Regions from separate parts of the Arthrobacter sp. P1_B4 genome, predicted to be linked through region 2. Evidence: riboswitches for the same ligand, from Rfam matches in the RefSeq annotation. Region 2 holds a riboswitch; each other region holds the start of a gene.
The links. Region 2 has a riboswitch for cyclic di-AMP ahead of AC1D1W_RS10220 (aggregation-promoting factor C-terminal-like domain-containing protein). Riboswitches for the same ligand answer to the same signal wherever they lie in the genome.
Positions count from the first base shown of each region.

Region 1: another riboswitch for cyclic di-AMP. It lies ahead of AC1D1W_RS11225 (NlpC/P60 family protein); the one in region 2 lies ahead of AC1D1W_RS10220 (aggregation-promoting factor C-terminal-like domain-containing protein).
Region 3: another riboswitch for cyclic di-AMP. It lies ahead of AC1D1W_RS08880 (hypothetical protein); the one in region 2 lies ahead of AC1D1W_RS10220 (aggregation-promoting factor C-terminal-like domain-containing protein).

Region 1 is NZ_JBFTZW010000027.1:9,906-14,175, reverse strand. It holds cyclic di-AMP (ydaO/yuaA leader) riboswitch at 28-242, shown strand; gene AC1D1W_RS11230 (M23 family metallopeptidase) at 247-1,068, shown strand; cyclic di-AMP (ydaO/yuaA leader) riboswitch at 1,205-1,374, shown strand; gene AC1D1W_RS11225 (NlpC/P60 family protein) at 1,670-2,440, shown strand; gene AC1D1W_RS11220 (HNH endonuclease) at 2,660-3,160, shown strand; gene mobA (molybdenum cofactor guanylyltransferase) at 3,255-3,926, shown strand; gene AC1D1W_RS11210 (DUF6457 domain-containing protein) at 3,948-4,235, shown strand; gene AC1D1W_RS11205 (molybdopterin molybdotransferase MoeA) at 4,232-4,270, shown strand, end outside.
Region 2 is NZ_JBFTZW010000021.1:37,580-41,849, reverse strand. It holds gene AC1D1W_RS10225 (hypothetical protein) at 177-779, shown strand; gene AC1D1W_RS10220 (aggregation-promoting factor C-terminal-like domain-containing protein) at 938-1,789, opposite strand; cyclic di-AMP (ydaO/yuaA leader) riboswitch at 1,789-1,948, opposite strand; gene AC1D1W_RS10215 (sensor histidine kinase) at 2,133-3,743, opposite strand; gene AC1D1W_RS10210 (response regulator transcription factor) at 3,765-4,270, opposite strand, start outside.
Region 3 is NZ_JBFTZW010000016.1:20,585-24,854, reverse strand. It holds gene AC1D1W_RS08895 (DedA family protein) at 1-11, shown strand, start outside; gene AC1D1W_RS08890 (response regulator transcription factor) at 17-694, shown strand; gene AC1D1W_RS08885 (sensor histidine kinase) at 687-1,694, shown strand; gene AC1D1W_RS08880 (hypothetical protein) at 1,840-2,526, opposite strand; cyclic di-AMP (ydaO/yuaA leader) riboswitch at 2,534-2,736, opposite strand; gene AC1D1W_RS08875 (hypothetical protein) at 2,938-3,186, shown strand; gene AC1D1W_RS08870 (cation:proton antiporter) at 3,183-4,270, shown strand, end outside.

The DNA.
Region 1 (4,270 bases), on a different contig from region 2:
GATCCGAAGCCGAGCCCTGCCAGCGGATCAGTCGCAGAACTACCTCCTGGCAGGGGCGGGGGAACCACTTTCGGCTGCTACTTCGGCAGCCTTGGGGTGAAGTCCGTCAGCGGCAAGCAGCTTCCACCGAAGGATCCCCTAGGGATGCCTCTGTGCGTGGCTGCCTGCAACGGCGGACCGGGTCTTTGATCTCTCTGACCCGAATCCGACAGCTAACTTCGCAGGCCATCCAGAGAGGAACCCTTCTTGACCACCCAGACCGCCAGGGGCCGTCGCCGCGCGACCGGTCCCGCTCCGGAGCCGCGTCCCGTCGTCGCACACACGGCCGAACGCCCGCGGGACGTGCACCGCGATGAACGCCGTCGCCGTCGCAGTCCGTTCCGCCAGGTCACGGACTTTGCCGCGGCAAGCGGAGTCGGGCAGAAGGCCGGGATCGCACTGGCCGCAACTGGTCTGGTTCTTACCGTGACGGTCCCCGTCACGAGCCCGGTGATGGCTTCGAATCCGGGCGGATCCGGCGCGCTCTCCGCCGCCGTGCAGCCGGATGTCACCGCTGCCGCCGCCGCCAAGGTCGACTTCAACCGCACGGCCGTCACCACGAAGGGCGATCCGGACGGGAAACTCAAGCAGCTGCTGAGCGCCCAGTCTGTGGGCACGATCACCCGCGCGGCATCGGCCGGCACCCTGGGTGCGCCGCTCGACCAGCTGGTCACGGCCTCGCCCTTCGGCTACCGTGTCAGCCCCATTACCGGGGGCGCGGGGGAGTTCCACCGCGGCCAGGATTTCGCCGCCCAGTGCGGCACGGCGGTCCACGCGGCCGCCAGCGGCACCGTGACCTTCAACGGCTGGCATCCCTTCGGCGGGGGGAACCGCGTGGTCATCGATCACGGCAACGGCCTGGAGACCACGTACAACCACCTGTCCTCGGCTTCGGTCAAGGTCGGCCAGAAGGTTTTCCGCGGTGACGTCGTCGCCATGAGCGGAACCACCGGCGCCTCCACGGGCTGCCACCTCCACTTTGAAGTGATGGTCAACGGCGATGTCGTTGACCCGCTCGGCTGGCTCTAAAAAGACGATGGGCTGCTCTCAACTTCCTGTGACACGCCGTGATCTGAATGTGACATTGGATCAGGACTGCTGTAGGGTTTGAAGCACGCCAACTTTTCCGAAGTTGGCGCTCTTGAGTGGATTGCCTAGCTCTGCCACCGCTCAAGGTCCGTTCGCATTACATCGTCTGGCAGGGGCGGGGGAACCAATTTTGGCCTTCGAAAGAAGGCCTTGGGGTTAAGTCGCAAAGCTTCCCAGGAAGCAGCGCGGCCGGGTGACTCCCATCCGAATCCGACAGCTCACCTCGTAGGCATTGGGAGAGGCTACTTTCGTGTCTTCACGCCACAATTCTGCGCGCATGCGCACCGGCGAGGCTCTGTCGAGCCCGCTGGAATCCACATCACGTGCCGCCCTTGCCGGCGCCCGGATTGGATCACGTTCCGCAGGCTCAATCGCTACCGAGCCCGGACAGCATGCAGTTTCCGCTTTTGGCGCGTCTTCGCAGTACACCCTTCGCTAAGTAACCCATTTCGGGGCGATCCGGCGTACCCCCAAGATGCCGGAGCGTCCTCAGTCCGTGCCCGAAAGCGCGCGGTCCAAGGATCACGAAAGAGAGAACTTAATGACTACTCGTGCAAACGTTGCACGGCACCGCGCCGAGGTCACCAAGACCAACTCGCTGGCTGTAATTGCTAAGGCTGTCGGCGACAACGCCGGCGGCATGGGCCGTCAGGCCGCGGTCATCGCCGCAGCTTCCGGTCTGGTCCTGACCAGCGGAATCGCAGCCAACGCTGCTGAAACCAATGTTCAGCGCGAATCCACCTCCGCTTCGGCCCTGGAAGTCCAGTCCGCAGCTCCGGCCACCATCTCGGCCGCTTCCACCATCGCGATCTCCTACGAGAAGCCCGCCGTGACCACCACGCCGGCTCCCGTCGTCGAGGCTCCCAAGCCCGTCGTGAAGGTCCAGGACGCCACGGCCACGGCTACAGCCACCCGCGCCGGCGGCACCGAGCTTGGCGTCAGCGGCGGCGTCGCTGCCCAGGCCCCCGCGGGCATCGGAAGCGGCGCAGGCGCGACCATCGCCGCTGCTGCCTACGCACAGATCGGCGTGGCGCAGGACTGCACCGCCCTCGCCACCAACGCCCTGGCCGCGGCCGGCATCCACTACCACGGCTGGCCGGCAGGTTACCTGTCCCTGGGCCGCACCGTGAGCGCCGCCGAGGCACGCCCGGGCGACCTCGCCTACTACCAGAACGGCGGCGTGGGCATGGCTCACATCGCGGTCTACGTAGGCAACGGCATGGCAGTGCACGGCGGCTGGAACGGCGGCACCACCGCGCTGTACAGCGTCAACGTCGGCTCCGGCCCGGTCTTCATCCGCGTCGGCGCCTAAGCACGAACCCCAGCATTCCGAAAGACCCCCGCCTCCAGGCGGGGGTCTTTCGCGTTGCCGCGCAGTGAACTTTCCGCGCTGAGGACCGCGCCGGTGAAAAAATATTCGGTGATCCGGCACTTGAGTGTTTACTCTTGTGTTGTCGATCCATAGCCCGACCATGCAGAGGGCAGCCGGCCCTCGTGCCGCTGGCGGGTGCGGCCGTGAAGAGGTATGCGGATGCGCACTCTCGTTCTGAATGCTGGATATGAACCGCTGGCGGTCATCACCTTCCGCCGGGCGCTCGTCCTTGTCCTGACCGGAAAGGCCAGCGTGGTGGCCGAAGGGGACGACCCCGTGGTCGGCCCCCAGGACATTTTGGGCCGCCCGTCCGTGATCCTGCTGAACCGCTACATCCGGCCAAGGTACAACACGATGACTGCGGTGAGCCGCCGCGGCGTGCTGCGCCGGGATGCCCACCGCTGCGCGTACTGCGGCAAGGCTGCCCACACCATCGACCACATCCAGCCCAAATCGCGGGGCGGAGCCGACTCCTGGGAGAACCTGGTGGCGGCGTGCCTGCGGTGCAACAACGCCAAGAGCGACCATACGCCGGCGGAGATGGGCTGGAAGATCGGTTTTGTTCCGGGCCCGCCAAAAGGTGCCACCTGGCAGATCAAGGAACTCGAGAAGCCGACGCCGGCCTGGGATCCGTTCCTGCTGCCTGAATCGGCTGCCTGATCGGCCTCCTAGCTGATTGATCAGCCGGTGAAGACGCTGCCGGCGCACATTACGGCTTGTTCAGTGGCCGCTGGCGCCGCGCTAGGCTGAACCGATGGAGTTCGATGCTATCATTCTCGCCGGGGGGCGGTCCTCACGCCTCGGCGGCGTGCCCAAATCCGGGCTGATCTACGACGGCGCCACCCTCCTGGAGCGGTCACTGCGGGCCGCGGGCGCGGCGGGGCGCACCGTCGTCGTCGGCCCCGACCCCGGGGGCCTGCCCGGCGGCGTCCTGACCTGCCGGGAAGAGCCGCCCTTCGCGGGTCCGGCCGCAGCCATCGCGGCGGGGCTGGCCGCCCTGGCCGCCGATCACGCGAGCCGGCACGCAGCAGCCGCGCCCTATACCCTCGTCCTGGCGTGTGACATGCCCCGGTCGGCCGGCGCGGTCCGTGCCCTGGCCGAGGCGCTGGCCGCGTCTGCTGCAGGCACACCGGAAAGGGGTGGGGCCGACGGCGTCATGGCCGTCTCGGCCGACAGTCGGAAACAGCCGCTCGTGGGCTTTTATGGCACGGCCGTGCTACAACGTTCTGTCGCGGACGCCGCGTCCCGGGACCGGCTGGAAAACGCGTCGGTGTTCGCCCTTCTTGCTAGGCTGGACGTGCGGGAAGTTCGCGTTCCCCCGGGTTCCACGGATGACGTCGACACCTGGGATGACGCGTCCGCACTGGGGGTATCCGGCAGGATTCCCGACGGCGGTCCGGGCTCCGGCCCGGCTCTGCACAGCTGAACTCGACCATGGAGGCAAACGGTGAAAAGCCAGGACGAAACACTGGAAGACTGGTGCCGTGCCCTGCTCCAGGCCCTGGAGCTGGACGACGTTGAGATTGACGTGAATGAGGTCCTCGCCCTGGCCGGCGTGGCCGCCCATTCCGTGGTGCGCCCGGCGGCACCGCTGACCACATTCATTGCCGGCTTTGCGGCCGGCCTGGCCTCCGGCTCCGGGCAGGCCACGGACTCCGTGTCCATGGAGTCCGCGATGGCCGTGGCCCGCCGGCTCGCCAAGGACTACGCAGCCGCCGAAACTTCCGGGGCATGACGGCTGCGGCCCCGGACGGCAATGGCCCCGCCACC
Region 2 (4,270 bases):
GCTTTAGGGTCAAGCTGTGCGGGGGCTGTGGAAGTCGGGGCAGCCGGGCGGGTCGGGCCCGGCTACGCACAAAGGGAGCGCGCCAGTATCTGCCGCGGCATACCCGGGGGGCGGCTGGGATAGGCTCTTGGGACCGAAACGAGCATTGATTCCAACTGTAAGGGGCGGGGAATTCCTTGGATCTATTGGGCGGCATGGGCCGCGACGAGCTCCGCATCTTTTCGTGGGTTGCGGCCACCGTCTTCGCGCTTGTGGCCGGCGTCTGGCGTCCGCGCAGGCTTTATTGGACTGCCCTTGGTTCCGTCCTGCTCTTCGCGGCCCTCAACGCGGGTGCCGGGATCTACGTCCTGAACCATTTCGGTGATTCGCGCTGGTCTGCAGGGGGAGAACCGCCGCTGAGCGCTCCGTCGTTTTCCGGGACGCCAGTCGTGGGGCAGTTTCTGGGCCCACTGGACTCCGCTCTGAACGGAGTGGTTGGTGGGGTGAACGAGTTCCTGGCATTCAAGCAGGCACTTCCCGTAGCGCTGGACTTCCTTGCCGCATCCGGCTGGGCCCTGCTGGTGTCGTTCCCGCTTGCCGTTCTCGCCGCCGGCATCAGTTTCGCCGTGGCCAGGCGCCGAACAGCGGACTTCGAGAAATACCGTGCCACCGTTGACCTCCTCAAGGATGAGCTTGAGCAGGTCAAGCGGCAAATTTCTGCAGGGAATGCCGTCTACACGGCACTCCCTGCAGAGGACGAGGTCAATGATGTGCGGCCCAGACTGGCGCGCCGAGGATGATTCAGGTGCGTGCTGGAGTTGGCGTAGGTCCACTTAGCCATGTGGAGGCCGCCAAACCGAGCTGTGAAAAAACCGCCATTCTCGGCTAGCAGTCACACACAGGAGGCCCCGGATCCACGTGGATCCGTGGCCTCCTGTCCGGGCTGGTTAGGGCCGGTTTAGTACCAGTTGTGTGCGTAGTGGAAGTTCAGGGCGCCGCAGGGGGAGCCGTAGCGCGACTTGACGTAGTTCAGACCCCAGTTGATCTGGGTCCGGTAGTTGGTCATGTAATCGGCGCCGGCGCTCGCCATCTTCGAGGCGGGCAGGGACTGGACCACGCCGTAGGCGCCGCTGCTGGCGTTCGTGGCGGTGGTCTTCCAGTCGGATTCCTTGGTCCACAGCTTGTGCAGGCACTGCATCTGGCCGGGTGCCCAGCCATAGCTTCCCAGCTGGGACGCGGCGTAGGCCTGCGCGCCGGCGGGGTCGTCGATTGCGACCGGTGCGGGTGCCGGTGCGGGGGCCGGAGCGGCTGCCGGTGCCGGAGCGGGAGCGGGAGCTGCCGCGGGAACCGGAGCGGGAGCGGGGGCTGCCGCGGGAACCGGAGCAGGTGCGGGGGCTGCCGCTGCTGCCGGCGCGGCAGCAGCTGGGGCAGGGATCAGCGCTTCGGCTGCCTTAACCTCCGAGATCTGGGGAGCCACGTTCTTTTCCGCTGGAGCGCCCGGCCCAGCCACCTGGACCCGCTCGAAGTTGAGCTTGGCCAGCGGGTCGGCGATCGTGGCCGCCTGGCTCGCAACATTCGCCGTGTGGGCGCCCGGCTCTGCCGCCTGGCTGGCGGCGCCGCCACCCAGCAGCAGTGCGCACGCGGCGGTGACGACGGCGGCACGGCGGCCGGTTACACCGAGCCCGGCGGCGAACCGCGACAGGGCGGATGCCTGCTTGACCGGTTCGGCGCGGTGGCGCGACTTGGCTGCGCCAACTGAGCGGGAATGCGAACCGCCGTCAGGGCGTGTTTGTACCTGGAATTCAGTCATGGTGGCCTCTCAACGCCGGCGGAGTTAGCTGTCGGGTTCGGATGAGGTCATCCGGCCGCACGGAACATCACGTGTCGGCTTCACCCCGAGGGCGCATGAAAGCAGAATGCCCGGGAACTCTGGGTCCCCCGCCTCTGCCTGGTCCAGCGGAATCCGGGAAGCGGCAGAGTTTGGCGTCCGTCCGGATATGCGGCACCGATGGCGGCGCACGCTAACGACGCTACAGGACCTGGCCGCTTAAGTCACATTTTGGTAACAGGAGTCACAGTGCCGGGGTGTCGGGTTGCGCCGGGTTCACGGGCCGGCCGGTCCGGGCCGTTTGCGCCGACGGCGGCCGTTCCGGTTAAGCCGGCGGCGGCGCGGGGGGCAGCCGCACGGCGAACTCCGTGCGGCCCGGCCGGGACGTGACCTCGACTGTTCCTCCGTGGGCCTCCACGATCGACTGGACAATGGACAGGCCCAACCCGCTGGTGCCCTCGGACGTCGGCGCGGCGGTCGCCGTGCCGTGACCTCCGCGGCTGCCGGAAACGGCGCCGGAGGACGAGCGTGCGGGAGCCCCGGACCCGACCCTCGCCGTCGCGACGGCAGAATCGGCGGGGACGGCTGCGGGGTTCGACGCCGGATTGGTGCGCGAGGCGTCGGCCCGGGCGAAACGGGCGAAGACCCGGCCGATAAATTCCGGGGCGATGCCGCTGCCGTTGTCTGTCACGGTGACCACGGCACTGCCGTCAGCCGAGCGCATAACGCCCGTGACCACCTTGGTCCCGGGTTCCGTGTGCTTGCGCGCATTGGACAGCAGGTTGGCGAGGACCTGGTGAAGCTGGGTCGCATCACCGCGTACCACCACGGGCTCGTCCGGAAGTTCCAGTTGCCAGATGCGGTCCGGGGCCATGACTTTCTCATCGCTGACCGTCTCGATGGCCAGCTGGGTGAGGTCGACGTCGGAGATTTTGAGCGGCTGCCCCTCGTCCAGGCGCGCCAGCAGCAGCAGGTCCTCCACGAGCGTGGTCATCCGCTCGGACTGGCTTTGCACACGGGCGAGGGACCTCTCGCCGTCGGGGGTGAAATGCTCGGTCATCCGCATCAGCTCCGTGTAGCCGCGGATGGCCGTCAGCGGGGTGCGGAGCTCGTGTGAGGCGTCGGCGACGAACTGCCGGACCTTCATCTCACTCTCCTGCCGCGCCTCGAGAGCGTTGGAGACGTTGTCCAGCATCTTGTTCAGCGCGTAGCCCACGCTGCCCACTTCCGTTCCGGGATGGGCAGCCGACGTCGGGACGCGGACCCCGAGCGCCACCTCGCCGGCGTCCAGCGGGAGACGGGAGACGTTGGTGGCGACCTCGGAGAGCTGTTCCAGCGGCTTCATGGTCCGCCGGATCAGGGCCGTGCCGGCGAGCCCGATCAGCACGAGCCCGCCTGCGGACACCACCACCATGGTCCAGACCAGGGAGGCCAAGGTGTTTTGTTTTTCAGCCAGCGGGAGTCCGGTCACAATCACGTCGCCGTACGGTGTACGCGCGGCCGTGAGCCGGTAGGCGCCGGCCGAAAGGCTGCGGTCCACGGACACGCCGCTCGGGGTCAGGGCCAGGAGAACCTTGTTGTCGGAGGGGGAGAGGCTCTTGACCGCGCCGTCCCCGGCCAGGAATCCGGCCCTGCTGACTTCGCCGTCGACTATCCGTGCGTTAAGCGTCCCGACGCCCTGTCCCCGGGCTTCGAGGGGGTCGGGGCGCCTGCCCGAATCGTCCGAGGAGGGCCGGCCGAACTCGCTCGAACGGTGGGAGGCCTGGTCCAGCTGGGTGTCGAGCTGCCGGGTGAGGAAGAGGTCCATGGAGGCGTAGCTGAACAAGCCCACAGCGCCGCAGATGGCCACGAGCAGCGCCATGGCGACCAGGACCAGCCGGGTGCGCAAATGCCACGTCGACGGGTTGCGCCAGTCGTGTCCGGGGACGCGGGTCATGCCGGAAAGTGAGGGCACGGATCAGTCCGCCGGTTTCAGGACGTACCCGGCTCCGCGCACCGTGTGGATCATGGGAGCGTGGTTGGCGTCGACCTTCTTGCGGAGGTAGGAAATGTACAGTTCCACGATGTTCGCCTGGCCGCCGAAGTCGTAGTCCCAGACACGGTCCAGGATCTGGGCCTTGCTGATGACCCGTTTCGGGTTTTCCATGAGGTAGCGCAGCAGCTCGAACTGCGTGGCGGTCAGGTGCATTTCCTCACCGGCCCGGGTGACTTCGCGGGTGTCGACGTTGAGCACGAGGTCTCCCACCACGAGTTCGGCGGTGTCCATGGCGGCCACTCCGGAGCGCTGGACCAGCCGGTGCAGGCGCAGCAGCACCTCTTCCATGCTGAACGGCTTGGTGACGTAGTCATCGCCGCCGGCCGCCAGTCCGGTGATGCGGTCCTGAACGGCATCCTTGGCGGTGAGGAACAGCGCCGGCACCTCAGGCGCGAACGCGCGGATCCTGTTCAGCAGTTCGACGCCGT
Region 3 (4,270 bases), on a different contig from region 2:
CGGAAGAATAGCTGACATGACCTCCACTGACCTTCCGTCCCTGCTGCTCGTCGAGGACGACGCCGTCCTGGGACCGCTCATCGCCGAGCTCCTGGACCCGGACTACCGGATCCAGTTGGTCACCAACGGCCGCGACGGCCTCCACCACGGGCTGACCGGGAGCTGGGACGTCATGGTGGTGGACCGCGGGCTGCCCGCCATGGACGGCATCGCCCTCATCACGGCTTTGCGGTCGAAAGGCATTGCCACGCCCATCCTGATCCTGACCGCGCTGGGCGATGCCGACGAAAAAGTCAGGGGCCTGGACGCCGGCGCCAACGATTACGTGACCAAGCCGTTCGACGCCGGCGAACTGGCAGCACGCCTGCGCGCACTGACGCGGACTTTCACTCCCCCGGCCCCGACACCGGTGGCGATCGGGGACTGGGAACTGGATCCAACGCAGCGCTCCGTCCGTTCTGTCTACGGGCAAACGGTGTCACTGACCGCAAAGGAAGGCCAGCTGCTGGCAGCCCTTGCCGCGGAACCGGACCGCGTCTTCACCCGGGATGAGCTCCTCGCGGCGTGCTTCCACGCCTCGGAACAGCCCGGCGTGATCGATACCTATGTTCATCACCTGCGCCGGAAGATCTCCAAAGCCGTGATCCGCACGGTGCACGGCCTCGGATACCAGATCGGCGAAGCCCATGAGTGACGGCTTGCCGGCCGGCGGAAATCCGGACCACTCCATCCTGCGCAAGGCTTCCCTCAAGGTCGCGGTGCGGATCAGTGCTGCGTGCGCGGTCATGGTTCTCGGGCTGCTCGCCGCCACGGCACTGTACCTCACGAACCAACTGGCCCATCCTGAAGTGCCGGGCTCGGCGACGGCCGGGACGGCCTACACCTACCTGGATTCCAAGGATGTCCTCGAAGCCATGATCATCGCCGGGGTAGCGGGAATCCTGCTGGCCGGCATCGTCGGGTGGCTCAGCGCGCGCAGCGCGATTCGTCCCCTCAGTGATGCCCTGGCAAGGGAGCGGCGTTTCGTCCAGGACGCCAGCCACGAATTGCGCACGCCATTGACCATCCTGGACACCAGGATCCAGCTGGCCCAGCGCAACACTGTGCCCGGCTCCAGGCAAAGCCACGACCTGGCCCGGATCCGGGAGGACGCCGCGACGCTGACAGGGATTGTCAACGAACTGCTCCTCGCGGCAACCGCGGAGGCCCCGGACCGCTCCGCGCCCCCTGCCGACCTCGCCGACGCTGCCGCCAGCGTCGCCGGCAGCCTCCAGCAGGTGGCAGAGCAGCGGCAGGTGCGCCTGGAATTCTCTGCCGCTGCCCGGCCGCTGGCCCGGATCGAGAAGAATGCGCTGCGGCGTGCCGTGCTGGCCCTGGCGGACAACGCGCTGGCCCACACGCCTCCGGGCGGCCGCGTGTCCATCACGACCTCAATCGAGCAGAAGCGCGCCGTGATCACGGTGGCGGACTCCGGGACCGGAATCACCGGCGTCGATCAGGCCCGGATCTTTGACCGGTTCGTGCGGACGGCCGGCACCGGCACCTCACAGGGACAGCGGAGCTTTGGCATCGGCCTGGCCCTGGTCCGGGAGATTGCCGTCGCGGCCGGGGGCACCGTCGAGGTGGCCGCGACGGGCGGCGAGGGAACCGTCATGAAATTGACGCTTCCGCTCATGGGCAGCGGGAATCCCTGAGGACCCTGCGCCGGGGAAAGCTATGCCATCGGGATCCCGGAGCCCCGAATGCGGAGACAGGAAAGACCGGCGGTCGAGTTGCCCCCAAGGGAACTCGAGCGCCGGTCTTTCCGGACTGTCTGGCCCCGGGTCGGGGCCGTGCGGCTTAGGCGCGGACGAACGTCACGCCGCCGGTCGCGGTGAGCCAGGACAGCGGGTGGACCATGGTCTGGTTCTTGCCGTTCATGCCGCCACTGACCACCTGGCCGTTGCCGGCGTAAATGCCGACGTGGCCGGACTGGACCACCATGTCACCGGGCTGCGGCGTCGCTACAACGGTTCCAAGGCCAAGGAACGCGCGGGGACCGATGTCGCCAACGGGCTTACCCGCGGCGCCAAGGGCCTTTTCCACCATGGCAGTGCAGTCCTGGGTGATGCCCACCTGGCTGTAGGCGGCCGAGAGCATGATGGCGTTGCGTCCGCCCGCGGGCGCCGCGGCCGGCGCTGCTGCCGGAGCTGCTGCCGGAGCGGCCTGCACCTGGATGACCGGCTTGGCCGGAGCCTTGGGCGCCGCCGCCGGGGCTGCAGTGGGAGCCGGAGCCGGCGCGACGGGCTGTTCGATGACCGGCGCGGCAACAGAATCCACTGCGGGGCGCTCGAAGCTGATCTTGACGTTTGAATCGGCACTGACGGGGGCACTGACCTGTCCGGCGATGTCGACGTTCGACGCCGGAGCAGAGTCACGCTGCACGGGGGCGGTGGCGGCGTTGGCCGCCATTCCGCTGGTCAGGACCAGGCCGGATGCGGCGGCGAGGACGGCGGCATGGCGCGCAAAAGTATTGACTGAAGTCATGAAAAATGTAGCCTCTCCCAATGCCTGCGAGGTGAGCTGTCGGATTCGGATGGGAGGCACCCGGCCYCACTCCCGGGCCCGTCGTTGCGGGCACTGTGCGGCTTCACCCCAAGACCTGCATATCAGCAGGTCAAAAGTGGTTTCCCCGTCTCTGCCGGACGTTGATGCGAGTTACCCCCGGGCCGCGGCAGAGTTAGGCAATCGGCTGGGGAGCGCCCGTATCGGAGACAACAGGCACTCATCAACCGTAGCGCGAACCGCACCCGAAAGTCACATTCAGGTAACGGAGCCATGATGCCGGGCCGCAATTTGCCCATAGGGCGGCGCCGTTTCCGAACATAGGATGATGCCATCAGCACCACCGGAAGCGGAGGCCCGAAAATGAACAGCCATTGTGTCGCCATCTGCCAGTTGAGCACTCAGCCCCAAGAGGATTTCGACGTCAACACCGAGCTGCTGATCCTCGACGGCGGGGACGTCCACGTGAGCACCTGGGACGCGGAACCGCGCGACGGGGGTTTCGACGAGCACATCCTCAATGACCGGGTGGACGCGCTCGGGTACATGGTTGTCAACGACTGGGCCTTCCTGGACGGCAAGGCCTACGCGGTGGTGGAACGGCGGTCAGGCCCGGCGCCGGCCGGCCGCCGCGAACCGTGACCTTCCTGTCCCTGGCGCTGATCGCCGTCATCGCCCTGGCTGGCCCCCTGCTGGCCCTGCCGGCGCGCTGGCACTTGCCTGTCATGCTGGGTGAGCTGCTGGCCGGCATCGCGATCGGGCGCTCAGGGCTGGCCCTGGTGGACCCCGCGGACCCGACGTTCACCCTGCTGGCCAATATCGGGTTTGCGCTGATGATGTTCGTGGCAGGCACCCACGTTCCCGTGCGGGATCCGCACATCCGTGGCGCCCTCGGCAAAGGCTCCCGCCGGGCGATGGTGGCCGCAGCGGCAGCGGTGGTGGTCGGAACCGGCATCGGACTGCTGTTCGGGACTGGACATGCTCCCCTCTACGTCGTGCTGCTGGCGTCCTCGTCGGCAGCCCTGGTGCTTCCAATCGTCGATTCCCTGCGCCTCGGCGGGCCAGATGTCGTCGCTATGACAGCGCAGGTGGCAATTGCCGACACAGCCTGCATTGTGGCGTTGCCGCTCCTGGTGGATCCGCCCCACGCAGTCCAGGCGGCGCTGGGTGTCCTCGCGGTGACCGGGTGCGCGGTAGTGCTCTTTGTCGGCTTGCGCTGGCTGGAGCGCCAAGGAATCCGTCGGCGCGTGCACCGGCTCTCGGAAAGCCGCAAGTTTGCCCTGGAGCTACGGATCCAGCTGGCCGTGCTCTTCACCCTGGCCGGTGTCGCGACGTGGAGCAATGTGTCTGTGATGATGGCAGGCTTTTCTTTCGGCCTGGTGATGGCTGCGGTCGGCGAACCGCGGCGGCTGGCCCGGCAACTGTTCGCGCTCAGCGACGGCTTCCTGGGTCCGCTCTTCTTCGTGTGGCTGGGTGCATCGCTGACGCTCAAGGACCTGGCCGGGCACCCGGACATGATGGCCCTCGGCCTGTTGCTGGGGGCCGGGGCCCTGCTGGCGCACGCCGACCTGGCTTTCCTGGGACTCCCGCTGTCGCTGGGGGTGTTGTCAGCGGCGCAGCTTGGCGTACCGGTGGCTGCGGCGAGCATCGGCACGCAGCTTCAGGTCCTGCTCCCAGGCGAGGCCGCGGCCCTGCTGGTGGGAGCGCTTGTCACCATAGCCGCGAG